DNA from 2 places in the Viridibacillus sp. NPDC093762 genome. Region 2 is predicted to be linked to the other one. Evidence: riboswitches for the same ligand, from Rfam matches in the RefSeq annotation. Region 2 holds a riboswitch; the other holds the start of a gene.

The links. A riboswitch is a leader RNA that binds a small molecule or an ion and turns the genes downstream of it on or off. The one in region 2 is predicted to bind S-adenosylmethionine.
Region 1: it holds a riboswitch for S-adenosylmethionine, as region 2 does, so the genes downstream of both, ACQKM9_RS12895 (methionine biosynthesis PLP-dependent protein) here and ACQKM9_RS07685 (M20 metallopeptidase family protein) in region 2, are expected to answer to the same signal.

The regions. Positions count from the first base shown of each region.
Region 1 is NZ_JBNNUK010000009.1:107,922-112,144, reverse strand. Features, by position in the region: gene ACQKM9_RS12905 (methyl-accepting chemotaxis protein) at 1-791, shown strand, start outside; gene ACQKM9_RS12900 (tetratricopeptide repeat protein) at 1,011-1,940, opposite strand; SAM riboswitch class I at 2,113-2,216, shown strand; gene ACQKM9_RS12895 (methionine biosynthesis PLP-dependent protein) at 2,288-3,418, shown strand; gene ACQKM9_RS12890 (aminotransferase class I/II-fold pyridoxal phosphate-dependent enzyme) at 3,414-4,223, shown strand, end outside.
Region 2 is NZ_JBNNUK010000004.1:146,614-150,836, reverse strand. Features, by position in the region: gene ACQKM9_RS07695 (DUF5050 domain-containing protein) at 1-932, shown strand, start outside; gene ACQKM9_RS07690 (nitric oxide synthase oxygenase) at 1,178-2,233, shown strand; SAM riboswitch class I at 2,315-2,420, shown strand; gene ACQKM9_RS07685 (M20 metallopeptidase family protein) at 2,594-3,793, shown strand; gene ACQKM9_RS07680 (VOC family protein) at 3,807-4,223, shown strand, end outside.

The DNA.
Region 1 (4,223 bases), on a different contig from region 2:
AAACGATGCTTCGAATGAATAACGCAGTTCAAAAGATGAATTTATTAGAAGAAGCGGCTCGTTATTTAAGTACAGATGCGGAACATGTGAAAACAGCAACCGATCAGATGAAAGTCGCTGCTGAGCTTGGCGGAAAAACTGTCGAACAGTCATCAAATGTGATGATGTTAATAGAAGAAACTATGGCCAATACAACAGAAATCGTTGAAGCACTAGGTAAAAAATCATCCGAAATTACTTCCATTATTCGTACGATTACTGATATCTCGGAACAAACAAACTTACTTGCCCTTAATGCAGCCATTGAGGCGGCCAGAGCTGGTGAACATGGTAAAGGATTTGCTGTCGTTGCCAATGAGGTTCGAAAGCTTGCTGAGCAATCTCAAAAAGCAGCTCGGGAAGTTACGGGAATCGTTTCATCAATTCAATCCGAAGTTCAAGCTATTGTCACTCAAAACCATGATGGTGTACAAAACGTCATCCGTGGTGTTGAGGTGACAAATGAAACAAATGCTTCCTTAGATAAAATTATCAAACAGACAAACGAAACTGTAGCCATTATTAACAAAATGGTAGTTCAAATTGAGCAAACTTTAAGCTATAGCCAAGAAGTGGCTGTATCATTTATAGAAGTAAATCAAATTGCTGAAAATACAGCAATGAGTACCGAGCGTTCTGCAGCTTCCGCAGAAGAAGGCTCTGCTTCAATGCAAGAAATTACAGCGTCAGCGATAGAACTATCTCATCAGGCAGATGAGTTAAGAAAAGTAGTTGGAGAATTCAAAGTATAGTGTTCACATAAAATGACTTGCAAGCTCTAATGAGATTGCAAGTTTTTTTATTCCTACTATTGATTTCGCTTTATTAGAAATTACAAAGTCCATACCTTTCTTCCCGCTTCCCTACACCTTACCAAGACAACCTTTCATAGTATTTATCATGAAATCACTTCAGATATTGGCAGTATTTAAACAAATGGGCCGAGTGATATTCCATTATCTCTCAGCCCATTACATATTGACATATTCATCATAGGTTCTATTACCATGTACTTTGCATCCGTAAAGATAACATTGTGAAACATAATATGGCTCGAATAATATTCTAGGGCGGTAGCCCTTCAAAATTCGAGCAATTAGTGTATTATATTTTTCATTTGTATGTTGCAAGTCCATAATGGATCCTTTAATATTCTCCTCTATCCACTCTTCATTCATTGCCCTTGCTTTACTTTCTACCAATTCATCAGTCGTTTCTGTTTTCATCTGGTCTAAAATATCTGCGGCTTCTTCTACTCTACCTAATTGAATGAGTGCATAAACATAATGTTCTACCCAATCATAAGACCTAACAATTTCTCTCCATCCTATTTCAAATAGAGGAATCGCTTCATCAAAGTAGTTAATTTGTGCATAAATTTCAGCTACGTTTACTTCACCCATATAATTTTCATCATTTGCATTAACTTTTTTCAGGGCATTAAGTACCGAATCATAATCGTCTAACTGGAGGTATGAAACCATTTCCGCATATTTCAAAAAATCGCCATCAGTTGCTGACTTTTTATAATGTTCTGCTGCCTTTTCATAATTTTTTATATTATAAAATGCGGCAGCTAAGTTCGCATGGACTACTTCAGTATCTTTCATCTTTAAAGCATATTCTAAAATCCTGATGGCTGAAATGTATTTTTCCATTCTCAAATAAATTTCACCAAGTAAAGCAAAAGGAAAATAATGCTTCGGCTGTTTTTCGATTGCTTCAGCTAAAAGTGGTAAAGTTTTGTAATATTCTTCTGTATCTCTAATATAAAAACATGCTAAGTTATGGAGTGATTGTATGTCTCTGTTTTCCATTACTGCTTGCTCTAGCTTCATTTGAGCTTCGTCAAATTTAAATTCTAGCAATAGCTGATTGACAGCAATGTTATTTAAATTCATCTTGTCACCTTCCAATTCAACTATGCAATAATAGCATATTCATATAAAAACTGTACCACAAATAGAATTTTATAAACTTTTCAAATAATAATTGCTTCTAAATAAGGTTGATATTATCACCTTCACATGTTAAAATTTCATTATTATTAACTTTCAAACAATTGAATATACTTACTTATCAAGAGAGATGGAGGGACTTGGCCCGTCGATATCTCAGCAACCACCCTAAATGCGGCAAGGTGCTAATTCCAGTAGACGTAGTCTTGTAGATAAGGAAATTGACTTCATATTTTGAAGGCCCTCTTCCTTTGAGGGCCTTTTACTTTTTTATAAAGGATGATGACATGATGACAAACAAAAACATTGCTACACAATTAGTTCAGCTAGGAAATCATACCGATTCCAAAACAGGTGCTGTAAACACACCAATCTACCTGTCAACTGCCTATACTCATGATGGGCTTGGCCAAACAACTGGTTTTGACTATACACGTACAAAAAATCCGACACGTACCGTCCTAGAAGAAGGTTTTGCTAAATTAGAATCTGGTGATGCTGGCTTCGCCTGTAGTAGCGGGATGGCAGCTGTTCAGTTAGTTCTATCCCTTTTTAAATCGGGTGACGAAATTATTTTACCTGAGGATATCTACGGTGGCACATACCGTTTACTCGGCCAATACCAAGAACAATATTCAATCAAATCTCATTATGCAAAATTTTCTTCTGTATCAGAGGTTGAAGATTTAATTAATGAAAATACTCGAGCTATTTTCATTGAAACCCCAACCAATCCATTAATGCAGGAATTTGAAATTGAACTTTATGCTAAGCTTGTGAAAAAGCATAGTTTATTATTAATCGTTGATAATACTTTCTTAACACCTTACTATCAACGCCCAATCGAGCTAGGAGCTGATATAGTTCTACATAGTGCAACTAAATACATCGGTGGTCATAATGATGTTCTAGCTGGTCTTGTCGTAAGTAAAGGCAAAGAACTTAGCGAAAAACTATTCACAAACCATAATGCTGCTGGTGCAACACTGGCTCCAATCGACTCTTGGCTACTACTACGGGGATTGAAAACATTACATCTTCGCATGAAACAACATACCGAAAATGCTAAGCAAATTGCGGCTTATTTAGAACAAGAACCTTTAGTAAAAGACGTTCTGTTTGCTGGTAAAGGCGGCATGATATCCTTCCGTTTACAAAAAGGAGAATGGGTTGGTAAGTTTTTAGAAAGCTTGAAATTAATTGTCTTCGCCGAAAGTCTGGGTGGTGTTGAAAGCTTTATCACATATCCAACTACACAAACACATGCGGATATTCCTGAAGCGGAACGAATTGCACGCGGTGTTGATGACTCCTTACTTCGTTTCTCTGTCGGTATTGAGGAAGCAGAAGATTTAATCGCGGATTTACAACAAGTTTTTTCTACCTTAGAAAAAGAGGTGTCATCGTATGAGTTCAATTAATGAAAATATTGAAACAAGTTTAATCACCGCATCTACCCGCGGTGATTACGAGCAAAAAACAGGTGCAGTTAATGTACCAATCTATTTGTCATCTACATTCGATCAGGAGCATTTCGATTCCTTTGGTCCATATGATTATAGTCGTTCTGGTAATCCAACTCGTGATGCATTAGAGAAAACAATTGCTGAACTTGAAGGGGGTACACGCGGATTTGCATTCTCTTCAGGTATTGCAGCCATCGCTTCTGCCTTTATGATATTAGAAGCCGGCGACCATATTGTTGTGACATCTGAAGTGTATGGTGGAACATACCGTTTTGTAACACAAGTGTTAACAAAATTTGGCATTGACCACACATTTGCTGACTTCTCTGATTTAACATCAGTAGAAGCGGCTATACGTCCAAATACAAAGGTATTATATATAGAAACTCCAGCTAACCCCCTTCTAGGCATTACTGATATTGAAGGTGTTGTAGCTATTGCAAAGGCAAATGGAGCTCTAACATTTTTAGATAACACGTTTATGACGCCTTTATACCAACGTCCATTAGACCTTGGTGTAGATGTAGTGTTGCACAGTGCCACTAAGTTTTTAGGAGGACACAGTGATATTATTGCAGGGCTTGCGGTAACAAAAGACGTAGAGCTTGGTAACAGAATCTACTTCATGCAAAACTCATTCGGTGCCATTTTAGGTGCACAAGATTCCTTCTCATTAATTCAAGGGATTAAAACTTTAAATGCGCGTTTAACACAATCGACAGCATCAGCATCCAAACTTGCTCATTATTTAGATGCTCAT
Region 2 (4,223 bases):
GGTCAATCGTAAATAAGGTAGTTGAGGATCATCCGGAAATTTTTTATTATAATGGAGCAACTACATTCTCAACTGGAACAATCAAATTTAAATATGATGGCAGTAAACAAAGTATTCTTAAAAAGAAGAACAAAATTGATGCTGAAGTAAAGCGTATTATAAATGCAAAAATAAAAAAAAATATGAGTGATATAGAAAAGATAAGGGCTATTCATGATTATCTAGTTTTATCGGTAAAATATGATTACAAAAACCAAGGAAAAGATAAGGTTTCCCGAGATTCTTATGAAGTTTATGGTGCTTTAGTGAATAAAGTTGCCGTTTGTGATGGGTATTCAAAGTCAATGCAACTACTTTTAAATAAAGTAGGAGTGGAAACGATAGTTGTTACGGGAAGTAGTAAAGGCGTGAGCCACTCTTGGAACATGGTGAAGATTAATGGTGAGTACTATCATATCGATACGACTTGGGATGATCCAATTCCAAACAAAACTGGAGTTGTTAACTATCATTATTTTTTACTATGTGATGCACAATTGAAAAAAGATCATAGCTGGAAAGAAAAAGAGTTTCCAAACGCAAATAGTGAAAAATACGGATATTTCCACAATATGGGGAACGTGATTGAAAAAAGTGGAACATATTATTTTTCAAATAATAAAAATGATCAATTATTTAAGATGGATAAAAAAAGTAATAAGCAATTAAAAGTTGTCAACGACAAAGTACCTTTCTTAGCCGTATATGGCCAATGGATTTACTATAGTAATTATTCCGATAGTGGTTATTTATATAAAGTGAAGCTAAATGGTCAAAATAAAACTAAAATAAAATCTACCCATGTCGTAGACTTGTATGTAAAAAGTAAAGTGCTTTATTATAAAGAAAATAAATCAGGGAAAATTCACCAATTAGCTCTTACTGCTAAATGAAAATATTCACTGTAAACTACTGTTAAAAACCCTAACTTCTATAGAAGTTAGGGTTTTTAGTACCTATAATAAAATATTTGGATAAGCTGTTAATTTATAACAATATAAATAATATCAGTTTATGCCAAAATTGACAGTTGCCACAAAATCACCACATTATTTAAGTCTTATGCCTTGTCTAATGGAAATCAATTCTTCTATGATGGTAGTTAGGAAGTCGAGTGGTGACAGGAGGAACTGTGGCGATGTTGAATGAGGCTATTGATTTTATAAAATTGTATTATTCAGAAATAGAGCGATCTGAAGAGGAATTAGTAAGACGCTTAGCTGAAGTAGAGCATGATATCCAAGAGAATGGATTTTATGAACATACAATAGATGAACTGAAATTTGGGGCACAAGTAGGTTGGCGTAATAGCAATAAATGTATTGGACGTTTGTTTTGGCAAACGTTGCAAGTGCTTGATAAGCGGGAACTAACAAGTGAGCAAGATATTTTTCAAGGACTTCTAGAGCATATTGCTTTCGCTACAAACGGTGGTCGTATCCGCCCGACCATTACAATTTTCTCTCAACGTAATGTACGTGTTTGGAATCATCAATTAGTCCGCTATGCTGGGTATGAAAAGCCAGATGGCATTGTGGGAGATCCAGATTCGGTGGAGTTTACGAAGAAATGTGAGCAACTTGGCTGGCAAGGACAAGGTGGTCGATTTGATATTTTGCCACTAGTTATTCAAGTTGGAGAAAGAGAACCGCAATTATTCGATATTCCAGCTGAGTATATATTAGAAGTCCCCATCCGACACCCTGAGTTTGAATGGTTTAAGGACCTTGGTTTGAAATGGTATGCTGTACCGATGATTTCGAATATGAAATTAGAAGTTGGTGGTATTACATATGCAGCAGCTCCTTTTAATGGTTGGTATATGGGTACGGAAATTGGTGCACGTAATTTAGCTGATGACTATCGATATAATATGTTACCGACAATCGCAGAAAAAATGGGTTTAAATACAGCTTCAAATTCTTCCTTATGGAAAGATCGTGCATTAGTTGAATTAAATGCGGCAGTTTTATACTCGTATAAAGAAGATGAAGTGAGCATTGTTGATCACCATACAGCAGCACAACAATTCAAACGCTTCGAATCCAATGAACAAATTGCAGGGCGTGAAGTAACGGGGAATTGGACATGGCTTATTCCACCATTATCACCGGCTACAACGCATATATTCCATAAACCATATGACAATGAACGTAAAACGCCAAATTATTTTTATCAGAAAGCGCCATATTGATTTAGAGAATTGCAGGAAATTTATTGCAATTTTCAATGGATTGGCGTAACATGATTTTAATTACTACTAATTCAATAGGTTTTCTTATCGAGAGAGATGGAGGGACTGGCCCTGTGATATCTCAGCAACCGCTATTAAAGCAAGGTGCTACTTCCAGCAAGTTGATTAAAAACTTGATAGATGAGGAGAGACTTACATACCAAGTCGATTTCTCTATTTCATTTAGAGAAATCGACTTTTTTATTATCATGAAATAAATTTGCAGAGCATATAATGAAAAGTTTCCTAAGAAAAAAATTTATCTCAAATTCAAAGTAAACCGATTTGAATTAAAAGTATAAATTGAAGGAGGAGTATTGAATGAGTGCGATAACGCAAAAACAACTTTTAACTACAATTTATGAAGAAATAGATCAAGGTTTTGGTGAAATTGTTGGGTGGAGGAGATATTTACATGAGCATCCCGAGTTATCTTTTGAAGAATATGAAACTGCAAAATTTATTGCAGAAAAACTTGAGAGCTTCGGTTTAGAGGTGAAAAAAGGGATAGGCGGAAATGGTTTAATTGGTATTTTGAAAGGAGATCAAGCTGGTCAAACAATCGCTTTGAGAGCCGATTTTGATGCATTACCTATTACAGATTTAAAAGAAGTTGCATATAAATCTCAAAAAGATGGTGTCATGCATGCATGTGGTCATGATGGACATACGACCGCATTACTTGCGACAGCGAAAACACTAAGCCATTACAGAGAGCATCTACACGGTAACATCATTTTTATCTTCCAACATGCGGAGGAAAAACCTCCTGGTGGTGCGAAATTTATGATTGCTGAAGATATATTAAAAGATGTCGATTATGTATTTGGTGCGCATTTAGACGCAGGTGCATCAGTTGGAAAGGTATCTGTTGGGGATGGTTTTAAAATGGCTGCAGTTGATAAATTCACGATTAAAATTCAAGGACTAGGTGGCCATGGTGCGAAACCACAACAATCCATTGACTCAATTGTTGTGGGTAGTGAAATCGTTGGAGCGTTGCAGAAAATTGTCAGTCGTCGCTTAAATCCATTTGATGCAGCGGTAGTGACAGTTGGTGTATTCCATGCAGGAAGTGCTTTCAATATTATTGCTGATTCGGCAATTATTGAAGGAACGGTTCGCACAATGACGGATGAAGTTCGCAATAAGGTAAAAGAAGAAATCTACTCAATCGTCAAAGGCATAACGAAATCAGCACATGCCACATATGAAATCGATTATTTACACGGCTATCCAGCTCTATACAATCATCCGGCTGAGACTGCTCTTGTGAAAGGTTTATTTGAAAGGGAATTTGGTGCTGAATCGGTGATTGAATTTGAACCGTCAATGGGTGGAGAGGATTTTGCATATTTTTTAAATGAAAAACCAGGTACTTATTTTAAAGCAGGTTCACGAAATGACGACGAACGCACTCATTTTGCACATCATCATCCGAAATTCGATTTTGATGAAAGAGCGTTATTAACAATAGAGAAAGCATTTGTGAAAATCGTTTCACATTATTTATTTAAATAAGGGGGACTTGAACATGACATTATCTTTTGATCACTTAGTACATTTTGTAGATGAACCAAAAGGAGTAATAAAATCATTACAAAACCAAGGAATCCACGTTGTTGATGGTGGCGTTCATGAAGGGCGCGGAACGTACAATGCACTTAGCTACTTTGATTTAAGTTATATAGAGTACCTTGGTACATACGACAGAGAGCTAGTAGCAGGAGCAAAACATTTACATCACAGCCTTATTGAAACAGTAGTAAATAATAAATTCAAAGAAGGTTTCGTAAGATTTGCAGCTCGCACAACGGATATTGAAGAGGTAGCAAGAAGTTTAAAAAAGCACGGTCTATCAGTAAATGGGCCAGTACCAATGTACAGAAAACGACCAGATGGTAGCGTTATTAGCTGGCAATTACTTTACGCTGGAGAAGAAAATGGCTCT